DNA from 2 places in the Roseovarius sp. EL26 genome. Region 2 is predicted to be linked to the other one. Evidence: riboswitches for the same ligand, from Rfam matches in the RefSeq annotation. Region 2 holds a riboswitch; the other holds the start of a gene.
What was found. A riboswitch is a leader RNA that binds a small molecule or an ion and turns the genes downstream of it on or off. The one in region 2 is predicted to bind cobalamin.
Positions count from the first base shown of each region.

Region 1 (7,337 bases), on a different contig from region 2:
GGTCATCATCATGATCGTGGTGGTGATGGTGCACCTCGTGACGCGCATCCATGTCGTCCTCGGCCCCGATGCCTTGACCCAAGAGAACATCAACTGGCAGGGCGCCCATGGTGGCTTTGACGACTTGCACGCCGTCACGGCTTTCACCGCGCAGTTTGTCGGCAAGTGCAGAGGCTTCATCCTGACCCAGGAGGTCAGATTTATTGACAACGATCATGTCAGCGCAGGCGATCTGATCTTCGAACAGTTCTGAAAGTGGCGTTTCGTGATCAAGATTTTCGTCTTGCTGACGCTGTGCGTCAACTGCGGCGACGTCGTGGGCAAATCGGCCTTCGGATACGGCCTTGCCGTCGACTACGGTGACAACACCGTCAACGGTCACGCGGGTGGAAATCTCGGGCCAGTTGAAGGCACGCACCAGCGGTTGGGGCAGGGCCAGACCAGAGGTTTCGATCACGATGTGATCGGGCGCATCGTCCCGGTCCAACAACATCTGTATGGTGGGCACAAAATCTTCGGCCACGGTGCAGCAGATGCAGCCATTTGACAACTCGACCACGTCCTCTTCGGCGCAGCCTTCGATGCCGCAGCCTTTTAGGATGCCGCCGTCAACACCGAGATCACCAAATTCATTGATGATCAAGGCGATGCGTTTGCCATTTGCATTTTCCAGCATATGGCGGATCAGGGTGGTTTTCCCGGCTCCAAGGAAACCGGTAACAACAGTGGCAGGAATTTTGGCAGGCATCAGGTTCTCTCCTTCAAACGCTTGCAAGAGGTGCGCCACTGGCCTAGGCCCTTCGCAAGCGAAGGAGAGGCAGTGATGCACCGGATTGTGGTCTGTTCAACATGTGAGGGGCTGGGTGGCAAGAGGTTTGCCGTAAATTTACGCGCAGCATTTGCTGAAAAAGCCATGCTATTCGAGGTCCAGGACCATGATTGCATGTCCAATTGCGGGCGCGCGTTAAGCGTGGCGTTCTCGGCGCCTGGCAAGGCGACGTATCTCTTCGGCGACATCGATCCAGCAAAGGATCTGGCTGACACACTGGCTTTTGCAGGCATGTATGCCGCAAGCACCGATGGCTGGATCGAGGATGCGCGCGGGGCAGGACGGTTGCGCCACTGTCTGGTTGGGCGTGTTCCAGCATAGCGCAACGTAATGGACGACGGGAGCGCCCCCGTCCTGCAAGCGGCAGTCAACAGAATATCAGCCGCCGGCATGCTCACTCGATAACCACGGTGGCTTTGGCTTCAACGGGTTCGCCATCAATGGCAAACTGGCTGTGGTCATTGGCATTCAGGGTCACGCGGATTTCGTGCTCGCCTGCGCTCAGGCCGCTGATGTGAAACCAAGGGCCATAGCTGCGCGCCAATTTGACACCATCCACATAGATATGGGCATGACCTGCGCCGGGGGTGTTTTCACCGTTCACGTTCTCTGGCGAGAAGGCGAAATTTTCAAGGCTGATCTCCAGATTACGACTGCTGGCCCCATCTGGATGCAGGGTCAAATCGAGACCGGGGAGGGGTGCCTTGGCCTCCGTCAATTTGCTGTGCATTGCGGCATGATCCATCGCTGAATGATCCATACCGTCGTGGGCTTGACCTTCGGCGTGTTGCGCCGGGTCACCATGATCGTGACCTTCGAATTCAGCACCGCTGCTCGCAGCCAGAATGAAGCCAAAGCCCGTGCCAAAGAACAGCCCGATGATCAAAAGGAAGAAAGGTTTTTGCATATCGTTTCCAAGCAAGTGCCCCGGCGATGCCGCCGGGGCGTTGTTGTGTTTAGGCGCTTAAGCGTCAGCCGCTTCCTTTTGCCAGAAATATCCGGCGAATGTCCCCAGCAAGGCCCAGGCAGCAAATCCAACACCCAATGCACGGCTGGCAAAGAGTGCTGCGATTTCCGGTGGAACCGGCCCGGCAAACTCATCCGGATGCGGCGCGCCCACAAGATGCGGTGCAGCGATCAACAAGCCAGCGATCACGTACATGATCACCCCTTTGCCAAAGGCAAACAGGCCAAGACCAAGTGCGGTGACTGCAACGGTAGCCCACCACCAGACCTGACGCTCGGCCACATCAGCGGCGGCAACACCAGGCACCTCAGGCGGCAGAGAAAATGCAGGCGCGAAATGCATCGCAATGAAACCCGCAATGCCCCAGATCAAGCCAGTGCGTGCGTTGACTGTGAATCCACGCTCAGACGCCATGCTCATCATCGCGACCAGCACAAAGGCATAGCCGGTATAGATCAGCGCGGTGAACAACACGCTCAGTCCGTCGCGCATCAGATCGATGCCGCCAAGATCCTGATGGGCGCTAACCGCTGCGGCACCAAAGTGCACAAGATCACCACCTTCGTACAGCTCCGCATGCAAAAGCACGGGTTGCACAAAAACCAACTGTAACAGGGCCGCAAGCAGCCCTGTACAGAATCCAGCGAACAACGCGCTGGTCAGAATTTTTTGGAACATGGCTTAGTGGCAGGGAAAGCCGGTTGCGTGACGCACGTCATGTGCGGCGTCGTGCAGCGCGCTAGCCTGAACGTGGCCAGCCATTGTCACAATGCCAAAGCCCAGAATGATCGCAGCTACGGCAGGGAATACGGTGGATTTTGCGGCTGAATGTACCAGTGCAGTCATTTTATTTCTCCTTCTTCACCTCTCACCCGAGGTGTGGATTACAGTCACGCAAAGGCTGGTCTCCTGGCTCGCGGGTCGATGCCTTACTGTCGCCTTCCCAGGTTATTCACCCAGTGGTCTTCGACAGGGGCTCACCGCTTACAGTCGCGGGGGCGGCTGACGATTGAGTGCCCTACATGGGTCCACCATCACGTCATTCCCAATTCATCCCCTGAATGCTTTGCATCCATATGGGGACCCTTGCTTTATTCGGTATGAAGATTGCCAAGGCATTCGTCAAGAATGATTTGCAAAGCACACCCCTCATTCAAGGCAAGAAAATGAGCCAACGAATGGAAACCGACATCGCTTTATTGCTGGGCGACATAGGGGTGGAAGATGATGGATTTCTTCCGGCATTCGAATCGCGGCGACAATGCTGCCACGCTCTGATTGAAACTGAAATTTTCGACTCGAATGGGCGAAAAGTCGCAATATTTTGTGGATAACTCCGCGACTTACCCCATATGGTGGGGTTATGCGTTGACAGCGTGTGATTCCCACCGTCACAATATTCGGGAATTGGAATCATTTCGTGCCGTAGAAACCGCAAGGGGACGCATTGCATTTTTCAAAGCTCAGACTGACCGGCTTCAAAAGCTTCGTTGACCCGACGGATCTGATCATCACGGATGGTTTGACCGGGGTTGTCGGGCCAAACGGTTGCGGCAAGTCGAACCTGCTTGAAGCATTGCGTTGGGTGATGGGCGAGAACCGCCCCAGCATCATGCGTGGCGGCGGTATGGAAGATGTGATTTTTGCCGGTGCGGCCAGTCGACCAGCGCGCAACTTTGCCGAAGTGGTTTGTCATATGGACAACTCTGATCGGCTGGCACCGGCAGGATTCAATGATGCGGATCACTTGGAAGTGGTGCGTCGGATCACCCGTGATGTTGGATCGGCCTACAAGGTTAACGGTAAGGATGCCCGCGCCCGCGATGTGCAGATGCTGTTTGCCGATGCCTCAACCGGATCACACTCGCAGGCGCTGGTCAGTCAGGGCAAGATTACAGACCTGATCAATGCCAAACCCAAAGCACGCCGCAAGATTTTGGAAGAGGCGGCCGGGATTTCCGGCCTTTATCAGCGCCGTCACGAGGCAGAACTTAAGCTCAAAGGCGCGGAAACCAATTTGGCTCGTGTTGATGATGTGATTGAGCAGCTGGCCACCCAGCTGGCACAATTGGCCCGTCAGGCGCGCCAAGCACAGCGATATCGCGCCATTGGTGAGGACCTGCGCCGCTCTGAAGGCCTGTTGCTTTACCGTCGCTGGAAAGAGGCTGATCTGGCCCGTGCACTGGCAGACGACGAACTGCGCGAACGTGTCACCGCCGCCGCACGTGCGGAAACGGCTGCACGCGAAGCAGGCAAGTTGCGGATACACACCGAAGATGCCTTGCCAGCCCTACGCGAGGAAGAAGCGATTGCGGCGGCTGTTTTGCAGCGTTTGCAAGTCCAGCGCGACACGCTCAATGAGCAAGAACAAAATGCCCGCACCCGGATTGGAACCCTGTCCTCGCGGATTGAACAGCTGACCCGTGATATTGAGCGCGAGGCCAGCCTGAACCGCGATGCAGGCGAAACCATTGAACGTCTGGAATGGGAAGCGCGCGAACTGATCAAGGCGAGCGAGGGGCAAGAGGAACGTCTGGAGATCGCCTCGGAAGAGGCTCATGAAGCCGCCGCCGTTTTGCAACAACGCGAAACTGATCTGGGACAGCTAACCGAAGATGTCGCCCGTCTGGCCGCGCGCCACCATTCAGCGCAACGCCTGTTGGATGACAGCCGTAAGATGCTAACCAAAAGCGAATCTGAGGCGACCCGTGCCCGCGAGGCAGCACAAGGCGCTAAAGACGCAGAGTTGCGTGCCGCACAAGAGTTTGAGACCGCCCATGAGGCCGAGGCCGAGGCGCAGCATATTGCCGAAGAGGCCGAACTGGCTTTGAATGCCGCCGAAGAGGCGCGTTCTGAGACGCAAGACCGCGAAGTCACAGCACGGGCGGAGCGTTCCGAGGCTGAAGGGGAGCTGAACGCGCTCAGCGCGGAAGTCACCGCATTGGCCAAACTGCTGGAACGCGACACGGCCGAGGGCGGGCAGATCCTTGATCTTCTTCAGGTGACGTCTGGTTATGAAAAAGCGTTAGGGGCGGCATTGGCCGATGACTTACGTGCGCCAGAGGTGACAGATGATGGTCCTTCTGGCTGGGCCCGCCTGCCGGGATATTCCAGCGCGCAAACCTTACCCGAAGGTGTCAATGCGCTTTCCAATTATGTGAATGTGCCCGAAGTTCTGGTGCGCCGTATTGGCCAAATCGGGTTGGTGCGGTCGGATGATGGCCCACGACTGCAGGCCGAACTGAAGCCCGGGCAGCGATTGGTCAGTCGGGAAGGCGACCTGTGGCGTTGGGATGGATACCGCGCATGGGCAGAAGATGCACCAAGTGCAGCAGCCCTGCGTCTGGAGCAACTCAACCGTCTGGAAGAACTCAAGCAGGAACTGTCTCATGCGACGGCCCGTGCCGAGGGGGCACAACAGGCGCACGAAGCCCTGTCCTTGATGTTGGCACGTCAAGCCGAGGAAGACCGTGCTGCGCGCGAGGCCCGCCGGGCGGCGGACGCACAAGTGACGCAAGCCAGCCGAGCCTTGTCGCGGGCCGAGGCAGACCGGAACCTTGCAGCCTCCAAACATGAATCACTGGGCCTTGCCGTCACCCGCCACGAAGAAGAGGCGATGGAGACGCGAAAGCAGCTGGCCGAGGCTGAGAAAGGTCAGACCGATCTGGGCGATCTGGACGAGGCGCGCACGCAGGTTGATGACGTGAAAATGACGGTCGAGGCTGCGCGGATTACCATGATGTCACGCCGCTCTGCCCATGATGAATTGCGCCGCGAGGGCGAAAGTCGCACCAAACGCAGCCAAGAAGTGGCCAAGGAAATCAGCGGTTGGCGGCACCGCTTGGAAACAGCTGAAAAGCGCAGCGCTGAGCTGGCTGAACGCAAGTATACCACAGAAGAAGAACTGGCTGAGGCCTCTGCTGCGCCAGAAGAGATTGCTGCCAAACGCGAAGAGCTGGGCGAGCAGATCGACAAATCCAGCGCCCGTCGTGCCGAGGCGGCAGATGCGCTCTCGGTTGCCGAAGGGGCCGCACGTGAAGCCGTTGCCGGTGAACGCGAGGCAGAGCGCAATGCATCCGAAGCGCGCGAGGCGCGTGCCAGATCCGAGGCACGGATGGAAGCCGCACGTGAAACCGTTGCTGTGACGGCGGAGCGGATCACCGAAGAGGTGGAACTTGCACCCGAAGCATTGTTGGAGCAACTGGGCGTTGACCCGCATGAAATGCCAGCCTCAGACGTGATTGAGGCCGATGTAAACCGCCTGAAACGTCAACGTGACGCTTTGGGGGCGGTGAACCTGCGCGCCGAAGAAGACGCGCGCGAGGTTGAGGAAGAGCATACCGCGCTGGTCAACGAGAAAAATGATCTGGAAGAGGCGATCAGAACACTGCGCAGTGGTATCGCCAGTCTGAATCGGGAAGGACGCGAACGCCTGTTAACAGCATTTGAACAGGTCAATTCCAACTTCAAGATGCTCTACAAGCACCTGTTTGGTGGTGGCGAGGCCAATCTGGTTATGGTCGAAAGCGAAGACCCGCTGGATGCCGGACTTGAGATCATGTGCCAGCCACCGGGTAAGAAACTGTCAGTGCTCAGCCTGCTATCTGGCGGTGAACAAACCCTGACCGTTCTGGCGCTGATCTTTGGTGTGTTTCTGTCCAATCCTTCACCGATTTGTGTGTTGGATGAGGTCGACGCGCCGCTGGATGATGCGAACGTTGGGCGGTTCTGTGATCTGCTGGACGAAATGTGCCGTCGCACAGAAACCCGTTTCCTGATCATCACTCACCACGCCGTAACAATGAGCCGGATGGACCGCTTGTTCGGCGTGACGATGGCAGAGAAGGGCGTGAGTCAGCTGGTCTCGGTTGATCTGAAGAAAGCCGAACAGATGGTAGCGTGATGTTTCGCCCAATTGATTTAGAAATATAAATTTCTATTCTTGGTATTCTGCGTCACGATTTCGCCTTATTTGAGTCCAGAATTAACCCCTCAATGGCCTTAAATCCATTGCGATGAAGGGGGGTGAGAGACATCGAGGAAAGTCAATACAGAAAATGGATGGTTGTGATTGCTATGGCAACATTGTTTGTCGCAATCATTCGGCTTTACATCTTGAGTTAAGTTCAGAGTAAAGAAAGACCCTGCAAAGTTACAGCTTCGCAGGGTCACGTTTTTGATGAGAACATCGAAAAACAATACAGATATGCTTCATATAATGGATATTTATTACCCAAAAGTAAAGCGCGGTGGGAATTGATGGTGAATGCTCTAGGGCAACGGCGCAGTCTGCCATAGCCGGATTTTCAACCCACCGTGGGCTACATAGGGGCCAGGGTTATCGAAGGGCAGGCCGGTGGTTTTGGCAAGATCCGCATCCGATGTCACAAGACCCACACGCCAGCCGGAAAATCTTTCTTTCAAAACCTGCCCAAGGGAGTTGTGCAGTGCATATAGCGGTTTTTTGTTGCTGATGCGTGCGCCGTAAGGTGGGTTCACCATGATCAGGCCTGCTGGGCCATCGGGGCGCTGCAACTCACT
Region 1 covers NZ_OUMZ01000001.1:27,933-35,269, forward strand. The annotation lists gene cobW (cobalamin biosynthesis protein CobW) at 1-748, opposite strand, end outside; gene D9A02_RS00175 (DUF1636 domain-containing protein) at 824-1,150, shown strand; gene D9A02_RS00180 (hypothetical protein) at 1,224-1,736, opposite strand; gene D9A02_RS00185 (CbtA family protein) at 1,794-2,474, opposite strand; gene D9A02_RS00190 (CbtB domain-containing protein) at 2,478-2,642, opposite strand; cobalamin riboswitch at 2,678-2,899, opposite strand; gene D9A02_RS19095 (hypothetical protein) at 2,897-3,130, shown strand; gene smc (chromosome segregation protein SMC) at 3,244-6,699, shown strand; gene D9A02_RS00200 (class I SAM-dependent RNA methyltransferase) at 7,068-7,337, opposite strand, start outside.
Region 1: linked by a shared signal. The riboswitch ahead of D9A02_RS00190 (CbtB domain-containing protein) and the one ahead of D9A02_RS15605 (aromatic ring-hydroxylating dioxygenase subunit alpha) in region 2 are both predicted to bind cobalamin.

Region 2 (7,337 bases):
TGAATAGGGGCCGGGCACATAGGCCGGGCTGTTGATGCCCAACTGGTTGTCTTCGACCACACGACGGTCTTCGTCATTGGTTGCCAGCCAGACCTCGGTCAAGCGGTTGAGGTCATAATCCACACCCTCGACCGCATCTTTGTGCACCAGCCACTTGGTGGTCACTTCGGTTTCCGTCGGGCTGACAGGGGTGACACGGAACACAATCGAATGATCCGACAGGAAGTGGTTCCAAGTTGTGGGATAGTGAAATTTCAGCAAGCTGCCTGCATCGGCAAAAGGCGCACGCCCCAACCAGCGCCGAACGGCCACTTTGCCATCCAGCGTGTAGCTTTCCGCACCCTCATTCAGAGGCACCCGCGCCAGACGGTATTGTCCATCGCCATGCAGATAGAATTGCGACGTCAGGCCTGCCGCCTCGCAACGATCAAAGTGCGCCTGCATTTTTGGCGGTGTCTCACCACCCTCAATCCCGGTGATTGATGGATCATCGGGGAAGGTCCTGCACAGCGACGGGTGATTGCCGCCACAGTGGTAACATTCGCGATTATTTTCCCAGACCAGCTTCCAATTGCCGTTCTCGATGATGGTGCTTTCAAAGGCGACCTTGGCATTGCCCAGATCATGCGGCTCCAGATAGGGGCGGGCGATATTGGCAAAGGTGTCGAAATCAGGGGCCTCATCCGCCAGGCAGATGTACACCAACCCGGCCAACTCTCGACAATGCACGGTTTTCAACCCGTGTTTGGTGGGGTCAAACTCTGGCCCCATGTCGCGCGCCCACAAAAGCGATCCGTCCAGTTCATAAGTCCACTGGTGATAGGGACAGACCAGTTTCGGGGCATGGCCTTTGGCGGCCTTGCAGATGACCGACCCGCGATGGCGGCAGGCATTGTGAAACGCCCGGATCTGATTGTCGGCACCGCGCACGATGATCACGCGGTATGCGCCAACCTTATGGGTGACAAAGCTGCCCGGCTTTTCCAGCTCGCAGGCAGGAATTGCAAACAACCATTCACGGTAATGAATGCTTTCGAGATCGGCCTGATAAACATCAGGACTGGTGTAAAAGGCTTGCTCTAGCGCGTGACCTTGTTTGCGCCGGGCCAGCAGCTCGGATGTAGTGGGGTTCATGTTGGCTCTCCTGCCGCACCCCGCGGCTTTGCTTGGGCAGGAAACGGCACGGCCAAGTGAAAAGGCGTCAGGCGAGGACCGACACCATACCAATTGCCCGCATCGCCACCCGCGAATTGACGTTATGCAAGGCTGGTTTCCGGACTTGAGAGGGGCTTTCGCCGGTTGCGACGCCTTCCCGGGGTTCCTCGTCCCAGTGGCGGTGTGTCGCGCCCTTACCTGTCTTACCGTTGCGGGGGCAGTGCCGGAATTTAACCGGCTTCCCAATTCTCTGCACAGCCGGGGGCGATGCAGCACCTTGCATGCTCAAAGTACCACGGTTGCAAGTCGGCAATATCTGAATTGCGACCACGCAGGGATCAAATTGGACGCAGGCAAAGTTTGTGTACGTTTTGTGCGTACAGGCTGTACATCCTGTACGCAATTCTGTCTCAGAACCCCAATCGATCCCGCAGGGCGTACCAGCTCATCGCCAGAACCAACAACGGCGGCCGCAGAGCTGAGCCACCCGGGAAAGGTGAAGTTGGTATACGTGAAAACGTCTCAAAGCCAGAGGCTTCGCCAGCAATCGCTTCTGCCATCAATTGCCCGGCATGGGTCGCAGTGCCGACACCATGCCCAGAATAGCCTGAGGCGCTTAGAATGTTGGGCTGAATTCGTGCCAGATAGGGCATTCGTTTCATCGTGATGGCCAATGTGCCACCCCAAGCGTAATCGATCTTAACATCCTGAAGGTGAGGGAAAATTTCCGTCATTGGCCTGCGAACAAGCGCGCCAATATCCTTGGGGAACCGGTAGCTGTAAGTTTCGCCACCGCCAAACAGCAGACGTTTGTCATGGCTCAGGCGGAAGTAGTTCACAACGAACTTGCTATCGGCCACCGCCACATCTTGTGTCAGCACTTTTGTAGCGTCATCACCCAATGGTTCGGTCGCCGCGATAAAGTTGTTAATCGGCATCACCCGTGACGCGACTTTCTTCTCCAGCCCACCCAGATATCCGTTGCACGCCAGAACAATATGATCAGCTGTGATCGTCCCGTTCTCCGTTTCAACCTTTGCCGGAACCCCGGGTATGATATTGGAAACAAGTGTTTTTTCGTGAATTCGAACACCGGCGGTCTCGGCCGCGCGGGCCAGTCCGATGGCATAGGCCAGTGGATGTAGATGCCCCGCACTCATGTCCAAGCTCCCGCCGACATAAGCCGGTGACGGGCACAGATCTTGCGCCGCAGATTGATCCAGTTTTTCCAGATCAGTGCAGCCGTAACGGTCTTTCAGATGATCCGCATAATCGTGTTCTTCGCGGACTTCTTTTTGCGAAAAACACATATGCGCGATGCCGGGTCTTAGGTGGCATTCGATATTATGTTTAGAAACCAGAGACTTGACAAGATTTTTGGAATCCTCTGCCAAATCCCAAAACTTCAGCGCATCGTCCTGGCCAACCCACTTTTCAATGCTTTCCTGATCGGCCCGTTGCCCACTACCAAGCTGCCCGCCATTTCGGCCCGAGGCCCCAAAGCCCACGCGGTGCGCTTCCAGCAGAACAACATCCAAGCCTTTCTCGGCCAGATGTAACGCCGCAGACAAGCCAGTATATCCGCCGCCCACAATACAAACATCCGCGCGGGTATCGCCAGCTAGCGCCGCCCGATCCTCGGGCAGGGCGGTGCTGTTGGCATACCAACTCTCAGGGTAATGACCTTTGCGGTCATTAGTAAAAAGCAAGTTCAGGGCCATGTGATCAGACGTTCATCAACAGGTGTTCACGTTCCCACGGCGAGATGACCTGCAGGAACTCTTCATATTCCGCGCGTTTCACGATGGAATAAACCCGTGCAAATTCAGGACCTAAGACCTCATGCAGAGCCTTGGCGCCTTCAAACATATCCAGTGCATCGCCCATGACTTGAGGGATATCACCGTCACCCTCGTATGCGTCACCTTTGAACTCGTCGCGTGGTTTTGTTTGCTCGATCAGTCCAAGATAACCAGTGGCCAATGAAACTGCGATGCCCAGATAGGGATTGCAATCCATCCCGGCGATACGGTTTTCAACGCGCCGTGCCTTGGGGCCGGACAGAGGCACGCGAATACCTGTTGTCCGGTTGTCACCAGCCCATTCCAGATTGATTGGGGCAGCATGATCTTTCACGTAACGACGATAAGAGTTCACATAAGGCGCCATTACCGCAAGACCAGCCGGCATATGGTTCTGGATACCCGCAATGAAGTGATAGAACGCATCAGTTGCTGTGCCATCCGCATTCGAGAAGATGTTTTCGCCGGTTTCGATATCTAGAATAGAATGATGGATATGCATCGCACTGCCGGGCTCGTCTTCGATCGGTTTGGCCATGAAGGTGGCAAAGCAGTCGTGACGCAACGCGGCCTCACGGATTAAGCGTTTGAAATAAAACACTTCATCCGCCAATTTCACCGGGTCACCGTGCAGCAGATTAATTTCCAACTGACCTGCGCCACCCTCTTGGGTGATGCCGTCAATTTCGAAACCCTGTGCCTCGGCAAAGTCGTAGATGTCATCAATCACCGGGCCGAATTCATCAACGGCGGTCATCGAATAGGCTTGGCGTGCAGCAGCCGGACGACCAGAGCGGCCCATCATAGGTTTGATTTCTTGCGCCGGATCAATGTTGCGCGCAACAAGGAAGAACTCCATTTCCGGGGCCACAACTGGTGTCCATCCCTTATCATGATAAAGCTGAACCACACGTTTTAGCACATTACGTGGTGAAAACGGGATCGGATTGTCATCACGGTCATAGGCGTCATGTATCACCTGCAGTGTCCAGTCACCGGTCCAAGGGGCGGCAGTTGCCGTCTCAAAATCAGGTTTCAGGATCATATCTTTTTCGATGAAACCATCATCATCCGCCGCTTCACCCCAGTCGCCGGTGATGGTCTGGTAAAAGATCGAATCGGGAAGGTGGAAATAGTCTTGCTTGATAAATTTTGTGGCAGGAACAGCCTTGCCGCGGGCAATGCCGGGCAGGTCAGAAATGATGCATTCCACCTCGTCCAGACGTTTGCCGTCCAGATAATCTTGCGCTGCCTGTGGCAGGTTTTGGTTCCAGTTTTTCATCTTAAGCCTCCTGCCGGAAAACCCGCGCGATGCGGTCGGCAATCACATTGCTATTTGTCACCTCTGAGAGTTTCTGCGTCGCGGACTCAAGTTGGTCCTCGGGCAAAAGCCCCTTCCCACGCAGATTGATCAGATGTTCCATGATCTTCGCGTCGAACTCAGGGTGGGGTTGAATGGTATAAATCGTATTTCCATACATCAGCGCCGCATTGGCGCAAAAGTCATTTGAACCGATGACCTTGGCATCTTTGGGTAACTCAACAACCTGATCCTGATGCCAAGCATTCAGGTTCATGCCTTGCCCTTCGATATCGTAATCAGTGCCGCCAACGGCCCAACCGCCTTCGAATTTCACCACCTTACCGCCAAGGGCCTGCGCGATGATCTGGTGGCCAAAGCAGATGCCAACCATCGGAACACCAGCGGTATGGGTCGCACGGATGAACTCCTCCAACGGGGGGATCCAAGGGTGGTCTTCATATGCACCGTGTTTAGAGCCGGTGATGATCCAACCATCCATCTCTTGGGGACTGCTGGGGTAGGACTCGTTTACAACGTCGTAAGTTTCAAAGTCGAAGCCGTATCCGTCCAACAGCTTGGCGAACATTGAATCATAATCCCCGCGATCTTCTTGGACTTCGGGGAGGGCGTGTCCTGTCATCAGGATGCCGATTTTCATGGGAACTCCATAATTTGATCAAATTTTAAAGTGGCGGCTTTGCGACCAGAAGGCAAGCCCAATTTTCGAGAGCTGTAAAGATCATACAACGTCCAGATATGTTCTCCAGTGATCTTTGGGAGAGGTTTCAGCCATTAAACGCTGGTCCTGACGTTTTGATATGACGAGATTGCGTATCAGATCTGCTGGGAAAATGTCGGCGATTACCGGATCGATTTCGAACAGGTCGATAGCGCTAGTCCAATCAGTGGCAAGCTGCGGAAGCTCTTGTTCATAGGCATTTCCGCTTACTGGCGATGGGGGGTGCAACTTGTGTTCAACCCCGTGAATTGCGGCGCCAAGGACAACGGCGAAGTTCAGGTAGGGGTTAATGTCTCCTCCAGCGACCCGGTGCTCTATCCGGCGTGCAATAGAAGGGCCGCCCGGAACACGAACGGCGACAGTCCGATTTTCATAACCCCAACAAATACTTGTGGGCGCATGTGCGCCGGGTACAAGCCGTTCATAGCTGTTGGCGTGTGGGGCAAATATTAGTGTGCTGGCCTGCATCGCTTTAATGCAGCCTGCGATGGCCTGATGAAGCGTTTCACTGCCGTCCTCACCACCATTGTCAAAGATGTTCGTGCCATTTTCATCTAGCACCGAGAAGTGCATATGCATGCCGTTTCCAGAATCGTCGGCAAAAGGTTTCGCCATAAAGGTGGCTGCAAACCCATGCTTGCGGGCAAGACCCCTGATCAGCGTTTTGAATAACCATGTATCATCAGCCGCGCGCAAGGCGTCTTGATGGTTTAGCGTTACTTCGAACTGACCAATTCCTGCTTCGCTTGTTGTGGTTTGGGCAGGGATGCCCATCGCCTTGCAACTGTCATATAGGCCAGAAAGAAAGTCATCGAAGTAATCCATCTGGGTCAATGACAGAACTTCGGGCGTTTCCAGCATGCGGTCGGTGTAGGGGTTACGTGCAGGTGTTAAGGTGTCCCCGCGATCATCCACCAGTGTAAATTCCAACTCTGTTGCGGCTACAACGCTCCAGCCTTTGGCTTTGTAGCGGTTAAGCACATCTACCAGCACGTGGCGCGGATCGCCTTCGAATCGGCGGCCATCTTCCCAATACATCCCCATAGGCACCAATGCTTGTTCGCTGTTTAGCCATGGCAATGGCACAGGCCCGCGGTCGGTGGGTTTTAAAATACCGTCGGCATCGCCGGTTTTAAACACCAGTGGAGAGTTTTCAATATCCGCTCCAGCAATATCAACATTCAGCGCCGACAGCGGCATCCGCACGGCGCCCTTATCCAGTTTCGATGCATAGCTGCCGGGCACACGTTTACCCCGCATCTGTCCATTCAAGTCACAACCTGCAACGCGGAAGGTATGATATTCACTCAGGTCCATCTGGAAAACCTCATCTGATTTGCGGCGAACCTAGAGGGTTTCGATAATTTGATCAAATTTAAAATTTGAGTCTCAGAATTTTGCAAAGTGGAGGCTGAGCCGGAGAAGGAGCAGCCCTAAAGACCCTCCCGTAGATTAAAGTCTACTTGACCGATCGTCCTGTGGGGCCATTATAAGCGCGTTCGACCTTAGCAACCCGCAATTCATAATGGGCATACCACTGTTCAATCCCCATGTTTTGTGCCACCAGATGTTTGGCGTTTGCTTTCCACTCCGATAGCGCGGCCTCGTCCTTCCAATAGGACACTGTGATGCCCAAGCCGCTTGAATCTCTTGTGCTTTCTGCACCTAGACAGCCAGGTTGATCTAACGCCATCTCGAACATTTTATTGCCCATGGTCTCATAGCCGCCGTCATTTTCGCTTAATTGATTGGTGAAAATCACGGCGTAATAGGGCGGTTCTGGGGTTTTGGTGAAACGGTCATTCATGTGTCGCGCGCCTTTGAGATGTCAAAATGTAGCAAAAGTAGCTGGGTTGCTATGGTTGTGTCGTTGGCTGATACCGCATCCAACAACTGCCAGTGTGATGCGATGCAATGATCACGTGCTTGAGAACCCAGAGGCTGGCCAAGATAAGCGCGCTGATTGAGACGACGCAAATCACTGATTAGCCGCAATAGAACGGTGTTTTCACAACGACCATATAGCGCCATGTGAAAATCGGCATCGTGCTGCGCCAGATTCGCAGGTGTAGTTTCGATTTCAAATCGTTCCTGTGCTTGCTTTGCCGCCAATAGATCCTGAGGGGATAGCTTTGGCATCGATGCGGCTAGAGCTTCAGGCTCGAGCAATTTGCGGATAGCCAATGCTTCGTGTCCTGCTTCGCTATGCAGTTTGCACACTTCGACCGTCCGGTTTGACCGACGTTCTGCCAACCCCTTTGCACCAAGGATATCCAATGCAGCTCTAACCGGTTGTCTGCTGACGCCAAAACGCTCGGCCAGCTCTTCTTGTTGCAGC
Region 2 covers NZ_OUMZ01000007.1:1,573,461-1,580,797, reverse strand. The annotation lists gene D9A02_RS15605 (aromatic ring-hydroxylating dioxygenase subunit alpha) at 1-1,134, opposite strand, end outside; cobalamin riboswitch at 1,247-1,450, opposite strand; gene D9A02_RS15600 (FAD-binding oxidoreductase) at 1,566-2,876, opposite strand; gene D9A02_RS15595 (glutamine synthetase family protein) at 2,881-4,239, opposite strand; gene D9A02_RS15590 (type 1 glutamine amidotransferase) at 4,241-4,918, opposite strand; gene D9A02_RS15585 (glutamine synthetase family protein) at 5,000-6,316, opposite strand; gene D9A02_RS15580 (antibiotic biosynthesis monooxygenase) at 6,459-6,806, opposite strand; gene D9A02_RS15575 (GntR family transcriptional regulator) at 6,803-7,337, opposite strand, start outside.